One region of the Undibacterium sp. Xuan67W genome, then DNA from elsewhere that is predicted to be linked to it. Evidence: predicted binding sites of a transcription regulator. Region 1 holds the regulator's gene; the other holds the start of a gene.
The links. Region 1 encodes HrcA, which represses chaperone genes, less so after heat shock. Its sites were predicted from a motif close to TTAGCACTCNNNNNNNNNGAGTGCTAA; they were not measured.

Region 1 (7,229 bases):
CCGGCGACCTGGGCAATCTGCACGCTGCCTGCGCCTGCAACGGTAGTCAGTGCATGATAGATACCCCAGACCGTTCCTAGCAAACCGACAAACGGGGCTGTTGCACCGATTGAGGCGAGCACGCTTAAACCTGCTTCCAATCTGACAGTTGCAATGTTTAGCTGTTGTCGCAGTACCCTCGTCAGTACGTCATCAAGACTGGCTCTGGCATTCAGGTTAACGTTTAAGTTTTCAGGTGCTGTCGCTTCTATCGACGCTCTAGCGAGAGGTGCATAAATTCCTTCAAGATCAGCCTGACTCAACAATGCCAGCGCATCGGCAAAACCAGGCGCTTTCCAGAAATTGGACAATGCCGCCGCAGCGCGGCGGATGCGCCAGAACGACCAGGACTTGTATAACAAAATGAACCAGCTGAACAAAGACATCGCCAGCAATACATAGGCAATGAGGTGACTGAATTCATCCACTTGCGCCCAGTAATGGGAAATCGTCGGATTCATAGGGTTCTGCTTGTATCTCAGCTAAAAGAGGGATGAGGGTGTAACTAGCGAACAAACATATGGCTAAGTACGATGACCGAATGCTATGACTAAGTTCGACAGATAAAGACAAGAGGCAAAACATGCATGATGAGCTGTCAGGGGCTACTGCCAACTTTTTCAGCAAAACGCACCCGCACGCACCGGCAACAAAATAAACGCCGCCAGTGCGATTTGCCTATGTCGCCTAATTCAGTCCGAGCACGTCGTACATATCGTATAAACCTGTCTGCTTGTCTGCCAGAAAGCGTGCTGCGCGCAAGCTACCATGAGCATAATTAATACGGCTTGACGATTTGTGACTAATTTCTACCCGCTCACCGATGCCAGCAAACATCACCGTATGGTCGCCAACAATATCACCACCACGAATCGTCGCAAAACCGATCGAGGATGGATCGCGCTCACCGGTCACACCCTCACGGGCGAATACGCCGACCTCGTTCAGATCACGACCCAGCGTATCAGCGATGACTTCACCCATTTTCAGTGCGGTACCGGATGGTGCATCGACCTTATGGCGGTGATGCGCCTCGATGATTTCGATGTCATAGCCCTGAGCAAAACTTTTTGCTGCCATTTCCAGCAATTTCAAGGTCACATTGACGCCGACACTCATGTTCGGTGCAAACACAATAGCTGTTTTTTGAGCTGCCGCAGCGATTGCGGCTTTGCCTTCTTCATCAAAACCTGTCGTGCCAATGATCATCTTGATGCCATTTTCGGCACAATAGGCAAGATGAGTCAGCGTGCCTTCAGGACGGGTAAAGTCGATCAAAAAATCGGCATCAGCCAGGCCCCTGGATAAATCAGATTCGATCAAAACACCGGCTGGCTTACCCATACTCGCAGCGGCATCCGTACCGATCGCAGGCGATGCTGCAACATCAATCGCACCAACCAATACGGTGTCGTCGGCGGCAGCGATCGCTTCTATCAACATTTTACCCATGCGGCCAGAAGCACCGGCCACCGCAATTTTCAATGCACTCATGCTGGTTATCCTGATTATTTTTTCTTATCTTTATCCGTTGTCAGGATAGAGGATTCCGCTCTGACGCCAATAGCCGAGGTCGTAATGTGGGCGAGGTAGTCTTTTTCTGTCGGCAGATTACCGCCTTCAAAACGCTGCACCGTATTATTCTTAAAAAACACGGCAACTCGGCTGGTAATCAAATCCCCGTTTGGCTTTTGCAGACGGAAAGGATAATCCCAGCGATCTTCATGGAACATATCTGTCAATAAGGCCGTGCCCAGCAAAAAGCGCACTTGCTCACGGGTCATACCCTCTTTGAGTTGCGACATCATTTCTTGAGAGACAAAATTACCTTGCTGAATGGTGATGCGGTACGGCGAGATATAGCCAAGGAATTTAGAAACACCGGTACGGCCAACAATCTGCGCATCGGTCGATGCTGCAGCGGACGCTCCAGTCGCCGCCGCATCCTTTGTCGCGGTGAGTTTTGTCGCAGCAGGTGCCTCAACCATAGGATTAAACAAGGCACAACCAGACAAACTCAAGGCAAAAGCCATCGCCGTCAATCGTAATGGCATGCCTTTGGATGCTTCAGGGAACAACAATCGCATAGTGTTAACCTCAATGTGTGTGCAACAGTGTACAGTTTGCAAATTATTCACGGCTAGGCCGTTGCTTAGCTCAATTTAGCTAGATATTTAAGCTCGAAGAAATCGCCGACAAATCTGGTGGTGATTTACTTTGAGTTAAGCTTTAAACCCTATATCATAAAGCAGATAGATCTTTTTTTACTGAAAACATGACGAATTCCACTACTGACCTCAAATCCAGCGGCCTCAAGGCGACTTTGCCAAGATTGAAAATTCTGGAAATTTTCCAAAACAGTTCGATTCGTCATCTGACAGCAGAAGACGTCTATAAAATCCTGCTCAACGAAAATATGGACGTCGGACTGGCAACGGTGTATCGCGTTCTGACTCAGTTTGAACAAGCCGGCTTGCTACATCGCAATCATTTTGAAACTGGCAAAGCAATTTTTGAGCTGAACGAAGGTACGCACCATGACCATCTGGTCTGCTTAGACTGCGGTCTGGTAGAAGAGTTCTTTGATGACCAAATTGAAAAACGCCAGCAAGCGGTCGCCCAGGAGCGTGGCTTTACTATTGCAGAGCATGCTCTGGCGCTTTATGGAAACTGCACAAAAGTAAATTGCGAACACAAAGCGCGCAAAGCATAAGACGCTTGATTTGGTTTGATTTAGCTTAACTTGGCGCAGGAATGATTAAGACAGCTTCAGCAAAAAAATAACCTAAAAGACTGTCAAGCCGCCGGAAGCAATGCGGCGGCTTTTACTTATTTACTTAAATTCAAACTTCAATTATTTACCTAACTTTACAACCACATTGGCGACGGTGTCCAGCACACGCTGTGCATTAAACGGTTTCACAATGAAGCCATGGATGCCTGCCTTAACCGCCTCACTTACCGTATCTTGGTCCTTATTTGCGGTGACCATCAGCACCTTCACATCTGGCAACGCCTCTTTAATCTTTGGCAAAATTTCCAGTCCGCTGATTTTAGGCATCACCACATCAAGCAAAATAATTTTTGGCTTTAACTTGACCGCCATCTCCAAACCAGTGCTGCCGTCAGCCGCCTCACCGATCACGTTATAAGCCTCGCTGCGCAGGATGACACGTAACACTTCACGCGTCGCTTCGTTGTCATCAACGATCAAAATAGAGATGTCTTTGTTATGCATACGTATCTTCACTGACTGAATGTCTGATCACAATCACGCTGCCATCGTCACGACAAGTTAATTGTTCACAGAACCTAAGGCATTAGAAAGTAATTTCGCCGTAATATCTACAATCGGTATGACACGCTCATACGCCATGCGTGTCGGACCGATTACACCCAGAGTACCTACAATTTTACCGTTCACGCCATAGGGCGCGGTGACAATACTCATTTCATCCATCGGCACCAACTGCGATTCGCCGCCGATAAAAATCTGCACGCCAGTTGCCTTACTCGATACATCCAGCAACTGCATCAGGCCAGTTTTTTGTTCAAACATATCAAACAGCTTACGCAAGGAAGTCATGTTATTCGACAGATCTTGCACATTCAGCAAATTGCGTTCACCCGAGATCACGACTTCATCAGACTGGTCCGACATCGCATCGCTACCCGCCTCGACAGCCGCCTGCATCAGGCGCGTCATATCGTTTTGCAACTGACGTAATTCGCTGTTGATACGCAACCGGGCATCTTCAAAACTCAGGCCGCCAAAATTCTGATTCAGATAGTTTGCTGCCTGCACCAGTTGCGAGGCATTGTAGTCAACATCGGTCAGCAACAAGCGATTATGTACCTCGCCGTTCGGCGCAACCACAACCAGCAAAATCCTTTTTTCAGACAAGCGCAAAAACTCCACTTGCTGAAAAGTAGATTCATGTCGCGGCGTCATCACAACTCCGGCAAAGTGCGACAGCGAGGATAAAACCTGGGCAGCATTCGAAATGATTTTTTGCGGTGAATTGGCAAATACATTCGCCTGCATCCGGGATTCCAGCGCGGTACCATCAATTTCTTGCACCGTCAGCAGCTTATCGACAAAAACACGGTAACCCCGCGGTGTAGGAATACGTCCTGCCGAGGTATGCGGGCTCGCGACGAAACCCATTTCTTCGAGATCTGCCATCACATTACGGATGGTCGCTGGTGATAACTCTAGTCCGGAAATTTTTGACAAAGCACGTGAACCTACCGGCTGACCATCAGCAATGTAGCGTTCTACCAAGGCTTTCAATAATGTTTGAGCACGAATATCAAGTTGCATAAAGATATTCTATGTCACTGTGAGATGAATCACATAAAAATCTATTGTGAAAAATTGATGCGGTAAAAGATTCACGAAACGCCGAGAGTAAAAAAACCGTTTACTTTGATATTTCAATTAATATAGAATTATTAAATTAAAAGGATGCGTATGGAAACCAAACAAGCCGTTGCCGCACTTGCCGCAATCGCACAAGACTCCAGACTCGCTATTTTTCGCCTCCTGGTGCAAAGTGGCCCTGATGGCCTGATCGCCAGCAAGATTAGCGAGAATCTGGGGATCGCGCCGTCGTCACTCACTTTTCACTTAAAAGAGCTGACTCACGCGAATATGATCAGCGTCACTCAGGATGGCCGCTTCATGATCTATGTAGCGAATTTCACCACAATGGATGCCTTGTTGGGTTTTTTGACCGAAAACTGCTGCGGCGGCAATCCCTGCTCAAGCACCTCAGCTTGCACAGCCGCCGCTGATACGGAAGCGACAGCATGAGCATGAATTTACCGAATTTATCCAAACGGCTGGTTGCCGAAGGACTGGGAACAGCATTTTTACTTGCAGTCGTAGTCGGCTCTGGCACCATGGCAGAGCGACTCGCCGGTGGCAATATGGCACTGGCTTTACTAGCCAATGCCATAGCGACCGGTGCCGGACTGGTCGCGCTTATCCTGATGTTTGGAGGCATATCCGGTGCGCACTTTAATCCTGTTGTGAGCTTATCGGAAGCCTGGCAAAAAAACCTGCCTTGGTCGTACGTAACGCCCTATATTGTCGCGCAGGTAATCGGTGCATTTGCTGGCGTTGCAGCCGCGCATGGCATGTTTGAGGAGCCAGTTTTTTTTGCATCAGAGCATGTTCGCACCGGCATCGCACAGTGGTGGAGTGAATTTATCGCTACCTTTGGCCTGATCGGCGTCATTATTGGCTGCTCACGCAATCGCCCCGATCTCACGCCATTTGCTGTTGCCGCCTACATCACAGCAGCCTATTGGTTCACATCATCCACCTCTTTCGCCAATCCTGCCGTGACGCTCGCACGCGCTGCTAGCAACACGTTTGCCGGGATTCGCCCGGTAGACATCAGCGGATTTATCCTTGCGCAAATAGCAGGTGCAGCGGCGGCCACCTTATTGTTTGGCTGGCTGTATCCATCCGCCAATCAAGATGCCATACGAATTCAATAGCAGCCAATTATTTAAATTCACAAAGAACTTTCGACAACTATGACCACCACGATTTATCACAATCCAAAGTGCGGGACATCACGCAACACCTTAGCTCTGATTCGCAATACCGGCGAAGAACCTGTCGTCATTGAATATCTGCAACATCCACCTAGCCGGGAAAAACTGTCAGAGCTCATTAGCGGCATGAATCTGACGCCACGTGAGCTATTGCGCAAAAAAGGGACTCCCTATGAAGAGCTGCGACTCGATGACAGAAAATGGTCTGATGATGAGCTGATCGACTTCATGATCAGCCATCCGATATTGATCAATCGCCCCATCGTCGTCACCCCTGCCGGAGCCAGACTGTGCCGTCCATCCGAACTGGTTCTAGATATTTTATCCGCACCGCAGCGTGGCGAATTTATAAAAGAGGATGGGGAAAAAGTGATTGATCAGGATGGGCGTCGTGTCTGAGTTTTTTTGCCGACTTATTTAGCTTGAAGCTCTATGTTTGCACAAGCAGATTTGTACAGATTCAAAAAGGCAAGCTCGTTCATCTAACGATTTTCAGTTTTAGTTATTGAGAAAAATAAACAGAACCTAACAAGCTTTGGAGAAAATCAATTATTGAAGTGATCTATCGGCAGTCCCAAAAAATCAATTTAACAGAGTGACGTTCGATCCACACCAATTTATCATTCATAAATTCCACTAATCATAACTGGCAAAGTTTTAGCAATAATTTCACCTACTTCTGAAACCATCGGAAATTTATATGTAATTTTAATTTTACCTTTAAGAAACAAACTGTTTTCTGTTGGGATTTCTGTCAATATACCTTCGGAATTTTTATAAAAAATCATTGGAGATGTTGTATTTTTTTGAAAAAAAACTCAACTCCTGAACATTTTTTACCTGAAAACTGTAGTCTGTATTTAACACTTCCATTTCTTAAAACAGATAATAGTTGGTCGCATGCTGTACGTAAATCAGTAAGTGGATATTTGCCATCTTGGTTTAGTACAATTGATCCTGTATTTTGGAACTGATAAGTTCCAGCTTTTCTGTTTATTCTAAATTCAGCGTCCTCATCATAAGCTTGTTTAAGCTTTGGGATGATCGCATTTAGTCCATCATCTAATGGCAATACTAAATGCGTTTGATCACCGACTAGTCCCAATCGAAGATTCTCAGTAGACTCATTAGAATCGATAGGCCAAAGCTCAAAAGGTAGACGGACAAATTGCTTAGGCTTAGCGTAAGCTTCCAGCCACTCAAGAGAACTATACGCCTTTCGATACGACATCCACTGGGGATCCCTAGTGGATGCAACGATAACTGATTGAGGTGGCGCTTCACGAGTTTGTGCATTAACAACATATGGCGATGCTAGCGATGATGCAATCACCAAAAACAGAGAAAGAATCTGAGATTTCGACATTCTGACGTTCATACAGAAGATTTTTTATCAAGCGTGAATCGTTATTCGTAAATACCTGCAATCATCACTATCAGACTTTCAGCTATGACTTCACGTACGACTGAGTCCTTGGGAAACTTGTAGTTCACGATTCTAAGACCCGTTTTTGTGAAGGAATTTGCAACACATACTAGCTGAGTCAGTTGCCCATTTGCATCTTTAAAATACAAAATTGGCGAATCAATTTTTTTGTATATAGAAATACGCACCGATGATG
Region 2 (7,229 bases), on a different contig from region 1:
GCTTCGTTCATACCACCGGACATGCCAGAGTAAGTCAGATTCGAGTTCTGTTCTGTGAAGCCGTGGCTGACTTCGTGACCTGTCACGTCAAGCGATGTCAACGGGTAGAAGGTTGAGGCACCGTCACCGAAGTTCATCGAGCTACCATCCCAAAAGGCATTTTCATAAGCGGAACCGTAATGCACTTTCATGACCAGTTTTTGACTGATCGGGCGTACGCCCAGATAAGTCTGGTACATGTTGAAGACTTGATTACCGAAGTAATGCGCGTCATTCATAGGAGAATAGCCGCCGTTTACAGTTTTGACAGTATTGCGCGGGCAGGTAAAGCTGTGCAACGTGCCAGACCCGGACGTCGCGTTGTTCATGTTGTAGGTATCAACATTCGTGCTGCTCAACTTGCAGGTAGAGCCGCTGACCAACACGTCTAAATAACCATAACCAGCTGTGGTGCCGTATTCGTATTGTCCTGTTTTTGCGTTACCACCAGGACCTGTGCCGCTCAGAGTGTGAGTCAGGCCTTCCCATTTTTGTAAAACTGCACCGGTATTAGCGTCAATCACGTAGTGCGGCCGGCTAGGCTTGGCAGGATTGGAGGTATCCAGGAAAGACACTACGTAAATCAATTTAGCAACGTTATTTGCACCGAGTTGCACATGCAATTTTGCCTGCTCATTGTCCGTGGAATTAACACGAGACTGCGTCTTTGCCAGAGCCAGTGCTTGCGACGCTGAATACAAAGGATTGGCGCTAGGCAGATCGTTCGTCACATTCCTTAGCATCGCACCAGATAGCGTTGGCTGCGTAGCACCAGGCATCACATGCTCAACGATTGCCTCACCCCAGACAGGTACGCCCTGGTGAAACTGCTGGTAGCGTGTTACCACTTTACCGTTAGCATAAGTCTGGCTGCGAACTGCTTGCAATTCACTGGCAGATAGCCCAAGTAAATCTCTTGTCGCTACTGTGCCGCTTAAAGACTTGGCAGCTGAGAGCGTTGCGGCAGACGCTACGTATTTATCCAACTCAATACGTTCAGCAGCCATCGTATTGCAGGCACCTGCAACCAATACCGCCAACAATGTTGGGCGTAATATTTGTGTCAACTTCAAAGCTTGTTCCATATACTCTCCATTTTCAAATTGCCACAGGGATTGTGTCCCTGTGAGTATTAGTGAACGCGGTTAGCGTTGATATAAGTCAATCTAAAAAAACCAAGTGGATCAGAGTAAGGGCATTTGATCTGTATCCCAGCAAATACACTGAAAATTCACGCTGAACCAAGTCCAATTCTCCAGCCGATTCAACTCGCTATTGCCCAATAGCTGACACGCAGTTAATCAGACATTAAAAGGCTTGGAAATGCAGTCGTTGTAATTTTGCGATGTGAAAAATATTACATTTACGTCACCACAATAGAAAATTCTGATCCCATTACTATTTGCCACAATTACCACAATTAGTTATCAGTCTGGAAATATAAAAAAATGCCATTATGCTTATTTTTATAAACTAAGTTTTTACAAAAAGACAATGAACTATTTTAATATTGTGTACGATTGTCAAGATTTGACAATCAGGCTTTTTTACTCTGTCTGAATTACTATCAGCCACTCAATCCATGGACAAAACAATGGCATCGCTGAATTTCAAACTCGCAGATTCTCATGCGCACAGAAAAGAAACTCTGAGCATTAATAATGAATACATGACTTGGGTCGTAGCTGGAATTGAAGCCTCATTCGGCATACCGGTCGCAGACCTGCTCGGCATGTCCGTTCCTGAATATGGCGAAAGTGTGATCGATAAAGTATGCGGCGATACGCCACCGCGCGGTGCTTTCTATCTGGTGGAACTGGATGATGAATTGGCTGGCATGGTCGGCTTGCGCTACCTTAGCGCTGGTATCGCTGAAATTAAACGTTTATACATCCGCCCAGATTTTCGCGGCAAACACCTCGGAAAAGCTTTTTTATGCAGAATACTCAACGATGCTAAAGCATTCGGATATCAACGTGTCGTTCTTGATACCGCCCCTTTCATGCTATCCGCTCAGCATCTCTACAAAGCCATAGGATTTAATGACTGTGCCCCCTACGTAGGAACCGAAGTAGCGAGGTCCTTGCAGAACAACTGGCATTTTATGGAGATGGATTTGAACAAAATAACACTGAATCAAACCAGATCCGAGCAGTAACAAGAAGCTTATATTCATCCCCTCATTGTCGCTGCCTCACGTTTGATTGCATAATACTTCACCAATAAAAGTGTCGACAGGTGAGAGCTGGCGCAGATTTGGATAACAAAGACGACCGTCCTGGAATTCGGATGCCAAGATCTACATTCAAGAACCGGAGTTCTGCCAGTCGTCCATCAAATTGAAACAAAACCCTTACCGCCAAGCAGATACCAAGCTTTGCATGACCTCGCCGTAATTAAAACTCAAATGAACTCCGGACGCCAAATAATAGGCTAAGCAACTGATTATTAAAGTATTTTCAATAAAATCGACGAATCGGTCTTGAAATAGGCGTCCCTCGCCCATATAATTAGCACTCGTTGAGAGAGAGTGCTAACAACACTTCCCTCACTTAATAATTTGCGTGTAGCCATACTTGGTTTGCGACTTATGTCGCAGCCAAATTGCAAATAGAGCTACACATTATTTTGTAAAACCATTGCTATTCGTAGCTAATCAAAAGGAGTTTGTATGAACCTTCGTCCCCTGCACGATCGCATTATCGTCAAGCGTCTGGATCAAGAAACAAAAACTGCATCCGGTATCGTATTGCCTGACGCAGCTGCTGAAAAACCAGATCAAGGTGAAGTACTCGCTGTTGGTAACGGCAAAGTGCTGGAAAACGGCTCTGTACGCGCATTAGAAGTCAAAGTAGGCGACCGCGTCCTGTTTGGCAAATACTCTGGTCAAGCAGTCAAAGTTGACGGTAACGAAGTTCTGGTGATGCGTGAAGAAGACATCTTCGCGATCGTACAGAAGTAATCCCTACCCGCATCACAATCCCACTCAAGATTCTGGAGATTTAACATGGCAGCTAAACAAGTAATTTTCGGCGATGACGCACGCGCCAAGATCGTAAATGGCGTGAATATTCTCGCTAACGCAGTTAAAGTAACGTTAGGCCCTAAAGGTCGTAACGTAGTGTTGGAACGCTCTTTCGGCGCACCTACAGTCACTAAAGACGGTGTCTCAGTTGCTAAAGAAATCGAACTGAAAGACAAGCTGGAAAACATGGGCGCGCAGCTCGTAAAAGAAGTCGCTTCCCGCACTTCTGACAATGCTGGTGACGGCACAACGACAGCAACCGTTCTGGCGCAAGCCATTGTTCGCGAAGGTTTCAAATATGTAGCAGCTGGTTTCAACCCAACTGACCTGAAACGCGGTATCGACAAAGCAGTTACAGCCATTGTTGCTGAAATCAAAACTCTGTCCAAGCCAACAACAACCAACAAAGAAATCGCTCAAGTTGGTTCCATCTCTGCTAACTCCGATGCAAACATTGGCGACATCATTGCAAAAGCAATGGATAAAGTCGGCAAAGAAGGCGTGATCACTGTTGAAGACGGCAAATCCCTGGACAACGAACTCGACATCGTTGAAGGTATGCAGTTTGACCGTGGCTACCTGTCACCTTACTTCATCAACAATCCAGAAAAACAATCCGTTATCCTGGAAAACCCGTTCATCCTGTTGTTCGACAAAAAAATCTCGAACATCCGTGACCTGCTGCCAGTATTGGAACAAGTTGCAAAATCCGGTCGCCCACTGCTGATCATCGCTGAAGATGTAGACGGCGAAGCACTGGCAACTCTGGTTGTGAACAACATCCGTGGCATCCTGAAAACTGCAGCTGTTAAGGCTCCAGGCTTCGGTGACCGTCGCAAAGCCATGCTGGAAGACATCGCTATCCTGACCGGTGGTCAAGTGATTGCTGAAGAAGTTGGTCTGACACTGGAAAAAGCTACTCTGGCTGATCTGGGCCAAGCTAAACGTATCGAAATCGGTAAAGAAAACACGACCGTTATCGATGGCGCTGGCCAGGCTGTAGGTATCGAAGCACGCGTTAAACAAATCCGCGCGCAAATCGAAGAAGCAACTTCTGACTACGACCGTGAAAAACTGCAAGAACGCGTTGCCAAACTGGCAGGTGGTGTTGCTGTGATCAAGGTTGGTGCTGCAACTGAAGTTGAAATGAAAGAGAAAAAAGCACGCGTTGAAGATGCTCTGCATGCTACTCGTGCTGCGGTTGAAGAAGGCGTTGTTCCTGGCGGTGGCGTTGCTCTGTTGCGCGCACGTGAAGCAGCTGGCGTGATCAAAGGCGACAATGCGGATCAAGAAGCTGGTATCAAGTTAGTATTGAAAGCTATCGAAGCACCATTGCGTGAGATCGTTGCTAATGCCGGTGGCGAACCAAGCGTAGTGGTCAATGCGATCATCAACGGCAAAGGTAATTTCGGTTTCAATGCTGCCAACGATACATATGGCGACATGATCGAAATGGGTATTCTGGATCCAGCCAAAGTAACACGCTCTGCTTTGCAGAACGCAGCGTCTGTTGCTGGCCTGATCTTGACAACTGATGCTTTGGTTGCAGAACTGCCAGAAGACAAACCAGCCGGTGGCATGGGCGGTCATGACATGGGCGGTATGGGTGGAATGGGCGGCATGATGTAATTCCGCAAGGACTTACACGCTGAACACGCACGAAGATTGACACTGATTTAGTGCTGACTTATAGCTAAATCAGTTGCCAAGAAAAGCCTCACAATTCTGTTGTGAGGCTTTTTCGTTTTTAAGTTTTGATTTAAGTTTTGATTTAAGTTCCGATTTTAGAATCAACTACACCTCAATTTAATTATCTGATGCTGCAAAAGCAGTGACATCAATCCTTCAATATTTGACAGCCCAGCCGTTCGCGACAAGTCTATTGGATTGTTCACACATCGTCGTATTCATAGAGTAAGATTCTCAACGCAAATATTTCTGTTTCCTGAGAATCTATTGATCTGCGCTCGCGTATTGGCGGAGTCAGCTAAATCTACACATTAAGCTCTATTTCAACGCTCACATCCAAAAGCAACTATGAAATCTACTCTGATGCGCTGGTCCGTTATCGGCTACCTCCTCTTCTCTGCTTTTTTAATCGTAATGGCCTGGCGTACGCAAAGTGAAACGACGATTGCTATCGTCGCAAGTTCGGTGTTGATGTTTGCGATGTGCTGGGCTAACGCAACGCATTTATTGGGGGCGAAAACTGCGCTGAAATTCATGCTGATCGCAGTCAGTTTTGGCTGGTTTGCCGAACAAATGGGATCGTCACGCGGCTGGTTTTTTGGCAGTTATGTTTACACCGATGTGCTCGGATGGCGACTGGGCGATGTGCCGGCAGTGATCCCGCTGATGTGGTTTGCACTGACCTATTCCTGTTATGTGATCAGCAATCTGATTGTATGGCGGACAGCAGTCGACACAAAATCAAGCTACAGCAATATCCTGTTTATGTCGTTTCTTGCGGCAATGCTGGTTACCGCATTTGATCTCGGCGCAGACCCTTACATGGTGTACAAGCTTAAAGCCTGGATCATGACAAAAACCGATGGCTGGTGGTTTGGCGAAACGATTCAGGGGTTTTTTGGCTGGGTCTTTGTTTCACTCATGATTTTATTGACCTTCCGTTTATCCACGCAGGATCTTCGATTACGGGCCGGGAGTACCTATGGGAAGCGCGATGCATTGCTGCCTATGGGCTTGTATGCCAGCGCGATGGTATTCCAATTACTGGTCGGCTATCCAGTCGAAATCCGTAGCATGACAGTGTTTGTGATGGGCATTCCTCTGCTCTGCGCCTGGGCAGGCTGGCGGCAGTGGAATAATAATGAAACATATGTGGTTCCAGTCAGCAAAATCAGTGAAGCGCAACTTGATCAATCGCAGTACCAGGCCGATCCTTTGGCAGATACCACCATTGCCGACATCGTCGGACCATGGGCATCACCGTCTGCCAGCAGCATGGCACACCTCGCTAGCCACGCAATGCAATGGCGAAAAATTGGTATCGTGAATCAGCAGTTTGATCAGTGGCAAACCAATGCCAGTATTCAGCACTGGGCACCGGCAGATAGCAGCACCCCGGCAGAAATTACTCAGGCATTGCAAACCTACCTGGCTAACGGTCAAGCTTTGCCAGCCTGGGTAGATCTTGCCAAAATCCGTCGTGCCGAAACGTTGTTTATCGATTACGGCATGCTGTCATGCACTCTGCTGTTTTGTTCAAGCCTGCCGGAATGCTATGTGATCCCCGATTTGTCCGCCGTCTTACACGTCGCCGGACAACTGGAAAAACATACCGAATACAGAATACGTTCAACGGCCGCGATGATTTTTCCCGTCATGATGAAAGGCGGACTCACCAGCCCCGATGGTAGTGGCATCGCGCAAATTCTCAAAGTCCGTCTGATTCACGCGACGATCCGTAATCTGATTTTGCATGGCAAACCCGAAGATGTCGTATCAGCTTTGGGTAACAGACAAAACGATAAAGATGCTGGCATCATCCCACCGCTGGCTGCGAATGCATTACCAGAAACCTCGAACAATATGTACCAGGCGCTGTTTGCACACGGCTGGAAATTAGGCGAGGACGGCTTGCCATGCAATCAAGAAGAGCTCGCCTATACCTTGCTGACCTTCGGTTATGTGTTCTTACGCAGCCTGCGTCGTCTTGGTCTAGGTTTATCGCAAGACGACGAAATTGCTTACTTGCATAGCTGGAACGTGGTCGGCCATATCCTCGGAATACAACGTGAATTAATGGCTGACGATATGGAGCAAGCAGAAGCCATGTTCGCGCAAATGCAAACCCGCGGACGCGCAGATCCAATTTCGCCGGACCCACGTCCAGGTCTGGGTGTCGCACTGATGGCAACGATGGAATCTGTCATTCCCTTCCGTCTGATCAAAGCTTTTCCGGTTTTGATGACCCGCTACCTGTGCGGCTCCGCCACTGCGCAAGATCTGGGAATTGATCAGCGCGTGGGCTTATTGCCAAAAACTGCCTTCAGCCTGTTTATGCTCGTCACGGCAGCCATTGACGGCGTGGTACGTCTGGTGCTGCCGGAATTTTCTATCTCCCGCTTCATTACCCGGGTACTCGGTACGCAATTTATGAGCGACATCCTGATGGACCAGACGCGTCCGCTCAAATTGCCGG

Region 2: the regulator HrcA is predicted to act here: its motif matches at 2,550-2,576, upstream of groES (co-chaperone GroES).

The regions. Positions count from the first base shown of each region.
Region 1 covers NZ_JBMPPN010000013.1:1,867-9,095, reverse strand. Annotated here, with positions in the region: gene ACO0LE_RS12715 (MotA/TolQ/ExbB proton channel family protein) at 1-500, opposite strand, end outside; gene dapB (4-hydroxy-tetrahydrodipicolinate reductase) at 727-1,533, opposite strand; gene ACO0LE_RS12705 (outer membrane protein assembly factor BamE) at 1,548-2,126, opposite strand; gene fur (ferric iron uptake transcriptional regulator) at 2,315-2,752, shown strand; gene ACO0LE_RS12695 (response regulator) at 2,894-3,277, opposite strand; gene hrcA (heat-inducible transcriptional repressor HrcA) at 3,335-4,363, opposite strand; gene ACO0LE_RS12685 (ArsR/SmtB family transcription factor) at 4,514-4,855, shown strand; gene ACO0LE_RS12680 (aquaporin) at 4,858-5,547, shown strand; gene arsC (arsenate reductase (glutaredoxin)) at 5,587-6,006, shown strand; gene ACO0LE_RS12670 (hypothetical protein) at 6,392-6,973, opposite strand.
Region 2 covers NZ_JBMPPN010000005.1:152,729-159,957, forward strand. Annotated here, with positions in the region: gene ACO0LE_RS06590 (M4 family metallopeptidase) at 1-1,124, opposite strand, end outside; gene ACO0LE_RS06595 (GNAT family N-acetyltransferase) at 1,622-2,197, shown strand; gene groES (co-chaperone GroES) at 2,711-3,001, shown strand; gene groL (chaperonin GroEL) at 3,047-4,693, shown strand; gene ACO0LE_RS06610 (carotenoid biosynthesis protein) at 5,102-7,229, shown strand, end outside.